3 regions of the Crystallibacter crystallopoietes genome follow, and region 2 is predicted to be linked to each of the others. Evidence: riboswitches for the same ligand, from Rfam matches in the RefSeq annotation. Region 2 holds a riboswitch; each other region holds the start of a gene.
What was found. Region 2 has a riboswitch for thiamine pyrophosphate ahead of thiO (glycine oxidase ThiO). Riboswitches for the same ligand answer to the same signal wherever they lie in the genome.
Positions count from the first base shown of each region.

Region 1: linked by a shared signal. The riboswitch ahead of AC20117_RS12900 (3-oxoacyl-ACP reductase) and the one ahead of thiO (glycine oxidase ThiO) in region 2 are both predicted to bind thiamine pyrophosphate.
Region 3: linked by a shared signal. The riboswitch ahead of thiC (phosphomethylpyrimidine synthase ThiC) and the one ahead of thiO (glycine oxidase ThiO) in region 2 are both predicted to bind thiamine pyrophosphate.

Region 1 covers NZ_CP018863.1:2,742,784-2,748,159, reverse strand. Annotated here, with positions in the region: gene AC20117_RS12915 (dihydrolipoyl dehydrogenase family protein) at 1-886, shown strand, start outside; gene AC20117_RS12910 (hypothetical protein) at 969-1,331, opposite strand; gene AC20117_RS12905 (hypothetical protein) at 1,551-1,895, shown strand; TPP riboswitch at 1,967-2,060, shown strand; gene AC20117_RS12900 (3-oxoacyl-ACP reductase) at 2,113-2,877, shown strand; gene AC20117_RS12895 (LLM class flavin-dependent oxidoreductase) at 2,877-4,193, shown strand; gene gluQRS (tRNA glutamyl-Q(34) synthetase GluQRS) at 4,203-5,111, shown strand; gene AC20117_RS12885 (FadR/GntR family transcriptional regulator) at 5,129-5,376, opposite strand, start outside.
Region 2 covers NZ_CP018863.1:123,057-128,432, reverse strand. Annotated here, with positions in the region: gene AC20117_RS00585 (RNB domain-containing ribonuclease) at 1-1,243, opposite strand, end outside; gene AC20117_RS00580 (ferritin-like fold-containing protein) at 1,295-2,002, shown strand; gene thiE (thiamine phosphate synthase) at 2,036-2,677, opposite strand; TPP riboswitch at 2,781-2,914, shown strand; gene thiO (glycine oxidase ThiO) at 2,911-4,062, shown strand; gene thiS (sulfur carrier protein ThiS) at 4,059-4,295, shown strand; gene AC20117_RS00560 (thiazole synthase) at 4,299-5,066, shown strand; gene AC20117_RS00555 (4a-hydroxytetrahydrobiopterin dehydratase) at 5,081-5,376, shown strand, end outside.
Region 3 covers NZ_CP018865.1:38,315-43,690, forward strand. Annotated here, with positions in the region: gene AC20117_RS22185 (SLC13 family permease) at 1-565, opposite strand, end outside; gene AC20117_RS22190 (maleate cis-trans isomerase family protein) at 577-1,395, opposite strand; gene AC20117_RS22195 (IclR family transcriptional regulator) at 1,553-2,380, shown strand; gene AC20117_RS22200 (histone-like nucleoid-structuring protein Lsr2) at 2,785-3,123, opposite strand; TPP riboswitch at 3,418-3,527, shown strand; gene thiC (phosphomethylpyrimidine synthase ThiC) at 3,524-5,260, shown strand.

The DNA of each region.
Region 1 (5,376 bases), 2.1 Mb from region 2:
TGAGTCGCTGCCGGAGAGCATTGTCATCCTCGGCGGCGGCTACATCGGCTGCGAATTTGCGGACCTGCTCAACACCATCGGCGTCGATGTGACGATCGTCCAGCGCGGGAACCAGTTGCTGGGCCGCGAGGACGAAGACGTGTCGGCCGCGGTCAAGAAGGCCTTTATCGACGCCGGCATCACCGTCCGCCTCGGCGCCGCTGCCGAAGCGATCCAGCGCGCTGCGGACGGCTCCGTCACCGTCACCCTTGACAACGGCGAAACGCTCAGCGGAAAGGACGTCCTGGTGGCGCTCGGCCGGAAACCCATGACCGACGGCGCCAATTTGGAAGCTACTGGCGTGGTTCTGGACGACCGCGGCTTCATCGGGGTCGACGAGCAGTTGCGGGCAGCCGACGGCGTGTGGGCTGCCGGCGACGCTGCCGGAACCCCGCAGTTCACGCATGCTTCCTACGACGACTACCGCATCCTCAAAGCGAATTTGGCCGCCCGGCATGGCGACGGCGAGGCCCGCACTACTGAGGGACGGCTCATTCCCTACACCGTCTTCATCACGCCGGAACTGGGCCGGGTCGGCCTGACGGAGCAGCAGGCCCGCGAGGCCGGCCACGAGGTGCGCATCGCCAAGATGCCGGTTGCCGCCATCCCGCGCGCCCGCACACTGGGCCAGACCGAGGGCGTGTGGAAGGCCGTGCTGGACCGGAAGACCGGCAGCATCCTGGGCGTGGCGCTGCTGGGCACCGAGGCCAGCGAAGCCATCGCCGTGGTCCAGATGGCCATGCTGGCCGGCCTGGATTTCACTGCGGTACGGGACGCCGTCATCACCCATCCGACCATTGCCGAAGGTCTGAATCTGCTCTTCACCCCGGCTTACCTGGAGGATTGAGCCAGCCGGGACGGCAACCACGCCGGGCAGCCGGCGGAGATTTATTCAGCTGCGCCGGCGCTCTCGGAAGACCTCGTCCTGCCTACCGTGCCGCAGCGCCTGGTCCCATTCGGCGATGAATCCGTCGAGGGTGCCCTTGCTCGTCGGCGGCAATAAACAATGCCATGTCCTGATCGGCGGTTTCCCTGCGGGTGACGGCCCAGATCTCCTCGTACCGGCCGGCACGCCCGGCTTCCCGCAGGACGGTCCGGAACCGGCGGCTGTAGTCCCGCTCCTCCGGCCGACCGAAGCGCTCTGACTTCAGGTACACAAACGCGAGCACCGCAACCACGGCTCCGCCAATAACCACGGTTCCAATCAGCGCGATCCCATCCGGCAGCAGGAGGGAAAGGACCCACCAGAGCAGGCCCAGGAAAACCATCAATGCCCCAAGGACGATGATCACCGCTCCAGATTAGCCCTCCCGAACAGGGACCGCGGCGACCGGGAACGACCTCGGCAGCCCGCTTCAGGATGACCGGCTCCTGGCCGCCCGGCTACGGCGCGCCGATCTCCGCTGCGTCCCCTCAGTTTGAGGGTGTCCGCCTTCCCGGGCCAGGCCTACGATGAGCCCTACACCGGCTCGCACCATGAGTTCCCTGCAGCAGCAAAAGAAGGATCCGTCATGGAATGTATTACTTGGTTTGTGCCCATCCTGCCCGGGAAGCTTGAAGCGTGGAGAGCTTTCGTGGAGGAGATCAACGGTCCGCGGAAGGACGATTTCGCCAAGTCCAGGCAGCGCCTCGGGGCCAGCCGCGAAGTGATCGGCCTGGTCCAGTCGCCCGAAGGAGACTTTGCCGCCTTGTTCCATGAGGGCGAAAGCGTCGCCGGAGGGTTCAGCATGCTGGCCGGCTCGGATGATCCCTTCGACGTCTGGTTCAAGGACAAAATTCTCGAGCTCCATGGGGTCACCAAGGAGATGCTGGCTCAGGGACCGCCTTCTCAAGTGGTGATGGACTACCGGGCGTAACGACGTCGAGCTTCATAGACCGATTGGAGGTGGCGTTGCTGCAGTAACCCGCTCGCGCAGGTAGACTCGCACGCAGTGACACGGGGTGCCCCTTTCGGGGCTGAGAGTAAACCCGTTGAACCTGATCTAGTTCGTACTAGCGAAGGGATGTCATGCAGCGGCTGCCGTGCGGTGCGCTGCACCCATCTTTTCGCCTTATTCAAGGTGGAGAACCTCTATGCAGCTCGCAGAACAGACCGTACTGGTAACCGGCGGCGGCCGTGGCCTCGGCGCTCGGATCGTCGCAGCCTTCGCGGAAGCCGGCGCCCGGGTAGTCATCAATTACCGCAACAGCGGCTCGGCAGCCGAGGAGCTGGCCGCCAAGTTCGGGCCGGAACAGGCCCTGGCTCTTCGTGCGGACGTCACCGATGCCGGGCAGGTGGCGGAGCTGTTCAGCCGTGCCGAAGCCCATTTCGGCGGCGCAGTAACCACGGTGGTCAATAACGCGCTGGCGGATTTCTCCTTCAACGGGGATGCCCGCTCCAACGCCGCCGATATCTCGTGGTCCGAGTTCGAAACCCAGTTTTCCGGCAGCGTGCGCGGCGCGCTGAACACCGCTCAGCAGGCACTTCCCGGCATGCGCGGCCACCGGTTCGGCCGGATCATCAACATCGGCACCAACCTCTTCCAGAATCCGGTGGTGCCGTACCACGACTACACGGCCGCCAAGGCGGCCCTGCTCTCGCTGACCCGGACGCTGGCGGCGGACCTGGGCCAGCACAACGTCACCGTCAACATGGTCTCCGGCGGGCTGCTCCGCACCACCGACGCCAGCGCTGCCACACCAGATGAGGTCTTCGACCTGATCGCCGCCTCCACCCCGCTGCGCAAAGTAACGACGCCGGAAGAACTGGCCGACGCGGTACTGTTCTTCGCGTCGCCCTGGGCCCGCTCGGTGACCGGGCAGAACCTGATGGTCGACGGCGGACTGGTGATGAACTAATGGCGGCGCGGCAACTGCACTTCAACGCGTTCCTGTTCGGCTGCGGCCACCACAGCGCCGCCTGGCGCCGGCCGCAATCGCCCATTGAACAGCTCGGCGACATCGCATTCTACGAGCGGCTGGCCCAAACCGCGGAGCGAGGCCTGTTCGATGCTGTTTTCTTCGCCGACGGGCACTCAACCGGCAACCTGGGCGCGGGGCCGCTCTGGCATCTGGAACCCCTCACCGCGCTGTCAGCCATGGCCCGGGCCACCAGCAGGATCGGCCTGGTCAGTACCGTGTCGGCCACCTTCTACACGCCCTTCCACGCCGCCCGCATGCTGGCCTCGCTGGACCACATCAGCGCCGGGCGCATCGGTTGGAACGTCGTCACATCGATGTTCGACGCCGAGGCACGCAACCACGGCATGGCGGCCATTCCCGGACATCAGGAACGCTACGACCGCGCCGCCGAATTCATCGACGTCGCCCAGCGGCTGTGGGATTCCTGGACCGACGACGCGCTCGTCCTCGACCGGCAGGGCTACTACGCGGATCCGGCCGAAGTTGCGCCGCTCCACCATTCAGGACAGCACTTTCTGGTGGACGGCCCGCTAACCGTCCCGCGCTCCCCGCAGGGCCGGCCGGTGCTGTTCCAAGCCGGTGCCTCGGAGCAGGGACGCGACCTCGCCGCCCGCTATGCCGAAGGCATCTACGCCGTCGCCTACGATCTGGCCAGCGCGCAGGCCTACTACGCGGATGTGAAGCGCCGCATCGCCGCAGCCGGGCGGAACCCGGACAAGGTTGCCGTCATGCCTGGCCTGGTGACTTACCTCGGGACAACGACGGCGGAAGCCAAGGCCAAGCAGGCCGAAACCGATGCGCTGCTGCCCACGGAACACTCTCTGGCCCAGCTGGGCACCTTCATCCAGCAGGACTGCAGCGGCTGGGAGCTGGACGCGCCCGTGCCAAGCCTCCCGCCGGCGTCGGAATTCACCGGCCCGCAGGGCCGCTACACCACCATCCTGCGCATTATCGACGCCGAAAAGCCTACGGTGCGCCAGTTGCTCGGAAGGCTGGCGGCCGGCGGCGGACACTGCACCATGACCGGCACGCCCGAACAGGTGGCGGACCAGATCGAGCTTTGGTTCACCTCCGGCGGCGCGGACGGATTCAACCTGATGCCGCCGCTGCTGCCGGATTCCCTGAACGAGTTTGTGGACCGCGTCATTCCGGTGCTGCAGCGCAGGGGGCTGTTCCGCACCTCCTACACCGGCAGCACGCTGCGCGAGCATCTGGGACTGGACCGCCCGGCCGTCGGCGACTTCGCTTTATAGACTGGACCCGTGCCTCCTATCGACGCCGGAGCCGGCCGCTTCGCCCCCAGCCCCTCGGGCGAACTGCATGTAGGAAACCTGCGCACCGCCATCCTTGCCTGGCTCTTCGCCCGCAGCACCGGCCGCGATTTCCTGCTGCGGATCGAGGATCTGGACCGAGCCCGCGCCGGAGCGGAAGACAAAGTACTCGAGGATCTGGCCGCCGTCGGGCTTACATGGGATGGCAACGTGCTCAGCCAGACGGACCGCTTCCCCCTCTACCGCGCGGCCATCACCGCCCTGGCCGACGCGGGTCGGGTCTACGAATGCTTCTGTACCCGCAGGGAGATCGCCGAAGCCCCCAGCGCTCCGCACGCCCCGGCCGGCGCCTACCCCGGAACCTGCCGCAACCTCAGCGATGCAGAACGCGAACGACGGCGGCAGGAGCGTCCCGCTGCGCTCCGGCTGCGCGCCGGGGTCACCGAATACACCGTGACCGACCGGCTGCACGGCGAGTACACCGGCGTCGTCGACGACCTGGTGCTGCTGCGCAACGATGGCGTGCCGGCCTACAACCTCGCCGTCGTCGTCGACGATGCGGAGCAGGGCATCGACCAGGTGGTCCGCGGCGATGACCTGCTCAGTTCCACGCCCCGGCAGGCCTATCTGGCGTCCCTGCTCGGCCTGGCGCCGGTCGAATATGTCCATGTGCCGCTGGTGTTGAATACCCATCACCGCCGGATCGCCAAGCGCGACGGCGCCATTTCCCTGCGCACCCTCGCGCTGGCCGGGATTGGTCCCGGCACGGTGCGGGACATGGTCCTGCGCTCGGTCGGCCTCCCGGCCGGGCCGCTGGAGCAGGTACTCGAGGCGTTCTCACCCGGTCAACTGCCCACCGAGCCGTGGATCTTCGAACCGCCTGTGCTCGACCTGCACTAAAAAATTCCGCAGCTTTCTTACTTGAGCAGCGCCACGTCCGAGACCAGTTCGATGTGGGCCTGCATGGCTGCGGCGGCCAGGTCCGGGTCCTGGGCCTTGATGGCATCGGCAATCTTGCGGTGGGACGCTAGAGACTGCTCCGGGCGGCCTGGCTGTCCTAATGATTCAAGGCGCGTTTCGAGAACCATTTCGGCGATAAACGTCATGAGCTGCGCGAGCACCGGCGAGTGCGCGGCCTCCGTTACTGCCTGATGGAAAAGTTCGT
Region 2 (5,376 bases):
CCCGGTGGCTGAGCAGTGCCGCTTCCACCGCGTCCAGTGCCGCACGTTCCAACCGTCCGGACAGCTGGTCCGAGGCAGCCATCAGCTGGGGGAGTTCGGGCAAGGCCTGCCGGGCCCAGCCGGGCACCTCGGTCTTGGCGCACAACGCCTCGCAGATGACCAGCACGAAACGGTCCACCAGCCGGCGCAGCGGTGCGGTGGTGTGGGCGTATGGCGCGGCGATCGCCGCCTGGGTCTGTTCCTGCGGCACCTCGCCATCGAACGGTGTGTAGCCGGCACCGCGGAACAGCGACCCGGCGGCGTTCATCAATGCCAGCTGTTTCGGATCCGCGGTGTTGAGGCCGCGCAGATATTCGCCGTAGGCAATTCCCTCCGGCCAGGGGTGGCCCAGCGCCTTGGTCTGGCGGCGGAAGCGGGCCTCCGACTCCTCGTCCGGAGCGGGCATGGTGCGCAGGATCCCTACCTTGCCCTCGAGCATGATTTCCGCTGCCGCCATGCCGGTCATCAGCGAAATCTGGGCGTTCCAGTCCTCGACCGGCCGTGCGGGCCTCGCCACGATGAAGTAATGGCGGCCGTCATGGGCTATTTCCTCGTCCGGCAGGTTCAGGCTGGCGCCGCCGCGCTGCCGCTCCAGCTCGATGCGCTTCCGCCCTACTTCTTTGAGCAGCTGCAGATAGACCGGCGCTTCGCCGGAATCGATGTCCTGCTGGACCTGTTCGTAGTTCAGCTTGGCGCGGCTGCGTATTCTGGCCCGGCGCAACGAGACCGTACTGACGACCGCGGCGGCGTCGAGCTCGAATTCCCACACGAAGGCGCTGCGGTCCTGGTCCGGGAGGAGGCTGCCGGCGTCTTCGCTGATTACCGGCGGGTGAAGCGGAATGCGTCCGTCAGGAGCGTAGATGGTCTGGCCGCGCCGTCGCGTCTCAGCGTCAAGTTCACCGCCGGGAGCAACAAAAGCGGGAACATCGGCGATGGCATACCAGAGCCGGTAGCCCCCGCCGTCGCGCTCGATGTACATCGCCTGGTCCAGGTCGGTGGAGCTCGGTGGATCGATGGTGACAAAGTCCAGGGCGGTCAGATCCGCGGCAGGCATGGGCAGTTGCGCCACGGCCTTCTCGGCCTCCGCGATGACCGAAGGGCTGAACGCCGCAGGAAGTTCCAGCTCGGTGCGCAGTTCCTTCAGCACACGGGCGAGCAGATGCTGCGATTCATTAACTCTGGCGTCAACGTGTGAATACGGCACAGGCTCAGCCTATCGCCACAGCGCCGCAGGTGGGGCGTTAGGGTAGTGCTCATGAGTTCCGAAGGATCCTTCCCCGCTGATCGTCCGGCCACCAGCAATGGGACAGGAGCGGAACAGCTGCAGCATGTCGTTGATCTTTACGGCGTCATGGCCTACGGCGAGCTGTCCGCCTTCGAGCGGTTCTCCTCGGACGCCCGGTTCTCACCGACTTTGAAAGACCGCGCTGATCTCGGACGCCTAGCCGTTGTCGAATTCGGGCACTTTGAACTTGTCAGCGCCGAGCTGGCCCGCCTCGGCGTCGACGTGCAAGTTGCCATGGCGCCCTTCCAAGCTTCGATCGACGCGTTCCATGAGCGGACGCGGCCCGGAGACTGGTACGAATCGTTGATGAAGGCCTATGTTACCGACGCCGTCTCGGGAGATTTCTACCGGGCGATCGCCGACCGGCTGGATCCCGATACACGCGCGCTGGTGTCCAGGATCAAAGAAAACGAAGACCAGCTGACCTTGCTCACCACCCGGCTGCGCAGGGCGCTGGAACATGACGAGCGGCTGGCCTCGAGGCTTGCCCTGTGGGGCCGGCGGCTGGTCGGCGAGGCGTTGACGCAGGCGCAGCGCATCGGGATCGAGCGCGCCTTCCTGGGCGCCCTGCTGGGGCTGGATGACCCGGCCGCCCAGCAGACCGTTACGGCGGAACTCTTTGCGGAACTCACCCGGAACCATTCCCGCCGGATGAATGCCTTGGGCCTGACCGCCTAAGCGTTCAGGCAGCCCGGCGGGTGGAACCAGCGGCTACAGCGGCGGCAGCGCGGACTTCAGCGCCCGGGCGGCCTCCGCGGGATCATCGGCATCGGTGACGGCACGGACGACGACCACGCGTTTGGCCCCGGCCTCCGTCACCCGGTCGATGTTGTCCAGATCGATGCCGCCGATCGCAAACCACGGCTTGCCGGAACCCGTCTGCCCCTGCTGGGCGGCAGTAAATTCCACCAGCTGAAGACCGACGGCGGCCCGGCCCGGCTTGGTCGGAGTGGCCCAGAGCGGACCGGTGCAGAAATAGTCCAGGGTGTCATCGGCCAGGGCGGCTGCTGCCTGTTCCGGAGTGTGCGTGGAGCGGCCGATGGCGGCAGCGGGCCCGAGCAAAGAGCGCGCCGCGGCCGGCGGCAGGTCCTGCTGGCCGACGTGGAAGACCGGCGCCCCGGCCACCGCAGCCAGATCCGCCCTGTCATTGACGGACCACGGCTTCGCATGCCGGGCGGCAACGTCGGCGAGCACGCCGAGCAGCTCCAGCTCCTCGGCGGCGTCGAGGGTCTTGTCCCGCAACTGGATGATGTCCACGCCGCCGGAGTAGGCAGCATCGAGGAACTGCTCGAAGTCCCCACGGTCGCGGCGCGCGTCGGTGCAAAGGTAAAGCTGGGCAGAGGAAAAATCCATACCTGCAACCATAAGGCAAACCGCGCAAGGAACTCCGCGGTGGCGGGACGCCGGCTTGCGGCAGCATGTGACGACGGCGAAGCCGCGACTATGGCTACACTGGAGAAAACACTGCGGGAGCCTGATACGCGGCACGTGCGGCAATTGCCGGCGGCCGACAGGCTGAGAGGGTGCCTGGCACCGACCGTCGAACCTGATCCGGGTCATGCCGGCGTAGGGAAGGAAGCTCAAAGTTGTCCAAACATATTGCCGTCATCGGTGCGGGCATAGTGGGACTGGGTATCGCCGCAGAAGCCACCCGCCGCGGCCACCGTGTCACCGTCATCGATCCCGCTCCCGGCGCGGGCGCCACCTACGCCGCCGCCGGCATGCTGGCCCCGGTCAGCGAATTGCACTACCAGGAAGAGCGGTTGCTCGCGCTGACCCGTGAGTCCGCCCGGCTTTACCCCGGGTTCATTGCAGGGCTGGGGGAGACCGGCTACCAGGAAACCGGGACCTTGGTGGCCGCTTTCGACGCCGCGGACCGCGCCGCGCTCGCAGACCTGAAACAGGCACAGCTGGCCGAAGGGCTCGAGGTTCATGAGATCACCAGCCGCGAGGCCCGCCGGCTCGAACCCAGCCTGGGCCCGGCTCTGACCGGCGCCTTCTACGCACCGGGAGACCACCAGGTGGATCCACGGGCCCTTGCCGCAGCGTTACTGAAGATGCTGCGGAACTCAGGCGCCGCCGTCGTTAGTGAAAAGGCGGCCGGACTCCTCACGGATGCTGACGGCAGCGTTGCTGGCGTGCAGCTGGCAGGCGGCGAGGCCATCGAGGCAGACGAAACGGTGGTGGCGAACGGGCTTGCGGCCGCCGCACTCTCCGGCCTGCCCGAAGGGCTGCGGCTGCCGCTGCGTCCGGTGTACGGGGACATTCTGCGGCTGCGCGTGCCGGCAGGCCTGCAGCCGTTCCTCACCTCCACAATCCGGGGCATCGTACGCGGGCACCCTGTTTATCTTGTCCCGCGCGGGGACGGCACGGTGGTAATCGGAGCCACCCAGCGTGAGGACGGCTCCGCGGACGTGTCGGCGGGCGGGGTGTACCAGTTGCTCCGTGACGCCCAGACGCTGGTGCCGGCAGTTGCGGAACTCGCGCTCGAACAGATGACCTGCCGCGCCCGGCCGGGAACACCGGATAACGCGCCGTTGCTTGGGCGGGTGGCGGCAGGGGCGGAGGAGCTTCCGGGGCTGGTAGTTGCTACCGGATTCTTCCGCCACGGAGTGCTGCTGACGCCGGTTGCGGCCAGGATCTGCGCCGATCTCATCGACGGGGTGCAAATCTCCGCCGAGCTACTGCAATTCAATCCCGACAGGTTCAGCAATATGACCAAGGAGAGTCACGTATGAAGATCACCGTCAACGGCAGTCCGCACACCTTGCCGACCGCGCCGACACTGCTCGAACTGGTGGCCGGGACCACCGGCCGCGAATTGACGGAGGACGGGCGGCCGGCCGACGGCGGACGGCTCGGTGTGGCTGTAGCGCTGAACTCTGAGGTGGCGCCGCGCGGCAGTTGGGCCCGGACCGTGCTCGCCGACGGCGACGGCGTGGAACTCGTGACCGCAGTACAGGGAGGCTGAATAATGGATGAACTGATGATCGACGGAGTCAGGCTCGGATCGCGCCTGATCATGGGCACGGGCGGCGCGCCGAGCCTGGATGGTTTGGGCGAGGCCCTGCTGGCTTCCGGAACGGAACTCACGACGGTAGCGATGCGCCGCTACGCCGCCGGCACTGGCACCTCGGTCTTCGACCTGCTGGAACGCAATGGTATCCGGGTACTGCCGAACACGGCAGGCTGCTACACGGCGCGGGAGGCGGTAATGACCGCCGAGCTGGGGCGTGAAGCCCTGGAAACGAACTGGGTGAAACTCGAAGTCATCGCGGACGAAGAGACACTGCTGCCCGACGCGGTGGAACTCGTGGAAGCAACCGAGGCACTGGTCAACCGCGGGTTCAAGGTCTTCGCGTACACCAATGACGACCCGGTGCTGGCCCGCCGGCTCGAGCTGCTGGGTGCTGCCGCCGTCATGCCGCTGGGTGCTCCGATCGGTACCGGACTGGGGATCCTCAATCCGCACAACATCGAGTTGATTGTCTCGCGCGCCGGGATTCCGGTAGTGCTGGACGCCGGCATTGGCACGGCGTCGGACGCGGCGCTGGCCATGGAGCTGGGCTGCGACGCCGTCCTGCTGGCCACGGCAGTGACCAGGGCCCAGCATCCGGTCCGGATGGCCGAAGCCTTCAAACATGCGGTCATGGCCGGTAGGCTGGCGGCAACAGGCGGCCGGATCCCCAAACGGGAGCACGCTTTGGCTTCATCATCGTTTGCAGGCCGCCCTGATCTCTAGCCACAGGAGGAGCAATGGGCGCCGAGGACAAGCTGGACAGCAAGCAGATCGATGAACAGCTCAGGACGCTGCCGGATTGGCGCCACAGCGAAGGCGCGCTGGTCACCGTCTTCAAGCTCGAGAACGGGCGGGCTGCGCTCGATTTCATTGCCGGGGCGGGAGAGCTGGCCGAGGAGGCCAATCACCATCCGGACCTCGACTGGCGCTACAACAAGGTCTTCATCCGGCTGACGTCACATGATGCAGGGTCCGCGGTAACAACCCGCGACGTCGCTGCAGCCACTTCGTTAAGTGAGCTTGCCATCCGGCT
Region 3 (5,376 bases), on a different replicon from region 2:
CCGCCAGCACTACATTGAAGAGGAAGCAGTACACGTAGAGCTTGAGCGAGTCCCCGGAGGCCCCGGCCTCATCGAGCATGACATTGGCCAGCACGCCGAACGGGTTGACCGGCGAGAAAGCGCCCGCGTTGGCGCCTTGGACGATGACCAGGCCCATGGACAGCGTGCTGATGCCGAACCGGCTCCCCAGAGCCAGGCCCACCGGGGCGACAATGGCGATGGCGGCCGGGGTGAACGCGCCGGCTGAAGCCAGGGCGGCGGTGAGCAGGAACATCAGCACCGGAACCAGGAACCGGCGGTTGCCTGCGAGCAGTTCGGCCCAGTAGGCCAGCAAGTCAATCGTGCCGTTGATTCGCACGATCGCGAAGAGCAGGGTCGCCCCGACCAGGATGAAGAACAGCCCGGAGGGGAACTGCGCGATCACGTCCTTGATTGACAGCCCGGCCACGATGGTGCCGACGCCGAAGGCAGCCACGATGGCGATGAGGCCAGCATTCAACCGGGTGAAGGAGCCGATGGCGAACGCCGCGATAAGTACGGCGAAGGCGATGAGCGACAGTGACATGGCGGTATCCTTTAGACTCGCGCAGGCAGCTTGAGGGGGACGCCGGACAGCAGGCTGCCGGCGCCGCTGATCGAAGGCTCGTGGCCCAGTGCCTTCAGGATCTCATAGGCGGTTGCCGTGGCAGCGGTAATGACCGGCAGACCCAGCTCGTCCTCGACGGCCTGGACGGCAGGAAGCGACGGCATCTGCACACAGGCCGAGAGGACGATGGCGTCCGCGCCTTCGCGCTTGAGGTTGCGGGCGATCTCCGGCAGGTTCTGCGGGTCCAGGCAACCGACAGCGAGGTTATCGGCGACTTCGAGGCTGACGGCGTCGAGGACCTCAATACCCGCTCCCTCGATGTACTCACGGACCATCTGGGTCAGCGGCTTCATGTACGGGGTGACCATGGCAACCTTCCGGGCGCCCATCTCCTGCAGCGTCCGGACCAAAGCACCGGCGCTACTGGTAACGGCGGCGGGGTGGCCGTTGTCCTCGGCAGCCTTGGCGATTGTTTCCTCGGAACCGACATGCGCGTTGGGCCCCTGGGCCATCACGGCCACCAGACAGGCATAGGCGATTGCATCGACGTCGGCATCGGACACTGCCGCGGCACAGCCGGCGGCCTTGCCCACCATGGCCAGCAGCTCTTCCTTGTTGACGTTCTTCATGCCCGCACGGGCCGAATGGAAGGTGTACTTCTGCCCGGTGGCCTCGGACTGGCGGCGGAACAGCTCCGGCAGTTCGGTCTCCATTGTGGTGTTCGAGCTGGGAACGATCAGGCCGATGCGGGACAGGCCGGCCTGCTTCGGCGCGGGAACGGTTTCACAGGTGATGTCAGGGGTACTCACGAATTTCTCCACAGTGCTAGGACTCTCAAAAACCCACTTCGCGGGATCGCAACCCATCATGCGGGTTACTGCCGTAGAATGTCAACTGGATCACATTCAGCGAGGGGGGGGGGGCAGGCCGTTCCCACCGGCGGTCTGCAAACGAAGGAGCGATAAGATGGCGAGGCAGCAGACAGCGGACACCAGAGGCAAGGACAAGGGATTGGCAACGGAGAGTAACGCCGGATCATCTCCGATCCTGGTCCTCCACAAAGTGACGCAGATCCTCGACTGCTTCTCTATCGAATCCCCCGAACCAACTCTGCAGGAGATCATCCGGAAGACCGGGCTGCCTTCAAGTACCTGCCAGCGCCTGGTGCAGAGTATGCTCCACGAGGGATTCCTGGACCGCGACGGCGACCGGTACCGGATCGGAATCGGGCTGGTACGCTGGGCCACCCCCGGAACGCTAGGCCTCGACGTCGTACGTTTGGTCAAGCCCATCCTGCAGAAGCTGCGCGACGAGACCGGCGAAAGCGCCTCCTTCTACATCCGCGACGGCGTCTACCGCACCATCGTGGCGGTCGCCGAAACCCGCCACGTTGTCATGCGGCCGTTCATGGTCGGGCAGGTCATGCCCATCCACGCCGGCGCCGCCGGGAAAATCTTCCTCGCCTACGACCCGGACGCGCGAAACGCCATCGCCGGCTCCGTGCTCGCCAAGTTCACCCCCGCTACGCCGGACAGTCTCGAGAAACTGGACCTTCAGGTCGCGCAGACCCGGAAGCTGGGTTTCGCCGCAGCCTTCGGCGAGCGTCACAGCGACGTCGGTTCCATCAGCGCGCCCGTCTTCGACCATGCCGGCCAGCTCGCCGGCGCGCTCGGACTTGGCTTCCCCACCCAGCGGATAGGCCCTGCCGACGCCGAACGGCTTGGACCAGTTGTAGCGCAGGCAGCGCGCGCCGCAAGTGAGTCGCTCGGCTTCATCACACGACAGGCGCAGTAGGCCAACGACGGGCACCATCACCGCTGACGCGTCGGCCTCCGCAGCACCGGATCGGCGCGGGGCACGCCTCCGGCCGGAACGCTGTCGGGTGTGGTGTTAGGCTCCGGGTCCGCGATATTTCGTGAACGCCGATAACGGCGCATAAGTCGGCCTAGGAAGTGGCGCCAAGGCAGCTGCGTGTCATGACTCCGGCAATTGCTCCCCCGCCCGAAACCAGTTTCGAAGAGAACCCGGTACGGTCGCCATCGGGCCTTGGAGGAAGTCATCGCTGACGTCGTCTGTCGGCTTCGCCCCGCACTGTTCGGGATAGGTAACCGGTGTACTGATGTCCGCGGGCTCTCCGTCTGCTTGGATTCATAGGCCGGTGGAAATCCTGGATGACCTGCAAGAGCAGTCATCCAGGCTCAGGCCACGGCCCTTTGGTAGGCGTCGACGATTTCGGCTGATATCCGGCCCCGCCCGGGAACCTGAAAGCCCTTACCTTTCGCCCCTTCACGGATCTTCCGGGCCTCATCCCGCCCGTTTGCTGCCGGCGCGGAACGGGAAGTGCGCTGTCTGGAAGCAGCCGCAGTGGCCTTGCGCCCGGCGCTGATGTACTGGTGCAACACGTTGCGTACGGCGGCGGCCTCATCGGTTGACAGGTCGATTTCGTAGTTAATGCCGTTAAGTCCGAATTGCACGGTTTCGTCGGCCGGCCCGCCATCCAAGTCCGATACCAGAACGATCTTGATCTGCTGCGCCATGCCGGATGGACTCCTAAATAGTGCGAATAGTTGTCCCCGCTTAATCATTACGCAGATCCTCAGCGCCCATGAAAGCATGCAGCGCCGCTGTACGGACGTCTGGGGGGAATCATCACAACCCCGGCATGCCGCCCGGCAGCCGTTCAAGAGCCGGTTCAGGCGCGCACTGTTGTCCCGACGTGACCGTCCGGAATCAGGCAGCCGCCCGGACAGAAGCAGCGGTCTCGGTGCGGTCTCCCACGGCCTAGGCACGGGCCTTGTTTCTGTCGGTAGGCCTGCCGCTGCTATCCTCGTGTGTATCCACACGGGAGCCCTGTTGCAGGGGCTGAGATCAGGCTGATGCAGCCTGCGACCGTCGAACCTGTCCGGGTAATGCCGGCGAAGGAAGTGAAGATCAATCATGAACGATTCGTTCCACCCTGCCCACTCGCTTCAGTACGTCTCGGGAGCGGACCCGGAAATCCGGGTTCCGGTGACCGCGATCGCGCTGGACGACTCCCCCGGCGGGCAGCCGAATCCGTCCCTGCAGGTCTACCGCACCACCGGCCCCGGCAGCGATCCAGTGGTCGGCCTCCCGCCGCTCCGGGAAGGCTGGATTGCCGGACGGGCCGATACCGAAAGCTACGGCGGGCGGGGCCGCGACTTGCTCGACGACGGCCGCGCCGCGGCCCGCCGCGGAGCCGCTTCGGCCGAATGGCGAGGTGCAAAACCCAAGCCGCGCCGCGCCGCCGGCAGCCGGACCGTGACCCAGATGCACTACGCACGCCACGGCATCATCACCGAGGAGATGAGGTTCGTCGCCCTGCGCGAGAACTGCGACGTCGAACTTGTCCGCTCGGAGCTCGCAGCGGGACGGGCGATCATTCCGGCCAACATCAACCACCCCGAGTCCGAACCGATGATCATCGGCAAGGCCTTCCTGGTCAAAATCAACGCGAACATCGGCAACTCGGCCGTGACCAGCTCGATCGCCGAGGAGGTGGACAAACTGCAGTGGGCGACCCGGTGGGGCGCCGACACGGTGATGGACCTATCCACCGGCGACGACATCCACACCACGCGGGAATGGATCATCCGCAACTCCCCCGTGCCCATCGGGACCGTCCCGATCTACCAGGCGCTGGAGAAGGTCAACGGCGAGGCCAACGCCCTGACCTGGGAGATCTACCGCGACACCGTGATCGAACAATGCGAGCAAGGCGTTGACTACATGACCATCCACGCCGGAGTGCTGCTGCGCTACGTACCGCTGACAGCCGAGCGGGTCACCGGCATCGTCTCCCGCGGCGGCTCCATCATGGCCGGCTGGTGCCTGGCGCACCACCGGGAGAACTTCCTCTACACCCACTTCGACGAACTCTGCGAAATCTTCGCCCGCTACGACGTCGCCTTCTCCCTGGGCGACGGACTCCGTCCCGGTTCGGTAGCCGACGCCAACGACGCCGCCCAGTTCGCGGAGCTGGACACCCTCGCCGAACTGACCAAGCGCGCCTGGCAGTACGACGTGCAGGTCATGGTGGAAGGCCCCGGCCACATCCCGCTCCACCAGGTCCGCGAGAATGTGGAACGCCAACAGGAACTGTGCAACGGAGCTCCCTTCTACACCCTCGGCCCGCTGGTCACCGACGTCGCTCCCGGCTACGACCACATCACATCAGCCATCGGCGCCACCGAAATCGCCCGCTACGGCACGGCGATGCTCTGCTACGTCACTCCCAAGGAACACCTTGGCCTACCCAACAAAGACGACGTCAAGACCGGCGTCATCACCTACAAGATCGCCGCCCACGCCGCGGACCTCGCCAAAGGGCACCCCGGCGCCCGGGAGCGCGATGACGCACTGTCCAAGGCACGCTTCGAATTCCGGTGGCGTGACCAGTTCGCCCTGTCCCTGGACCCGGTCACAGCCGAAGCGTTCCACGACGAAACCCTGCCCGCCGAACCGGCCAAGACCGCCCATTTCTGCTCCATGTGCGGGCCGAAGTTCTGTTCCATGAGGATCTCCCAGGACATCCGCGACCAGTTTGGCAGCGCCAGCGAGCAGGAAGCCATCGCGGGCATGAACGCCAAGTCCGTCGAATTCCTGGAATCCGGCGGCAAGGTCTACCTCCCGGCACCGGCCATGCCGCGCACCTAAAAGTCCGGCTTCCACGCGGCCGCCGAAGCCGCGGCCGTGTCGAAACCCAATGCGAGGACACGTAATCCCGTGGAACCGGAGGAACATGCCGGGCTTCTTCAAGAGTCAGGCCACCG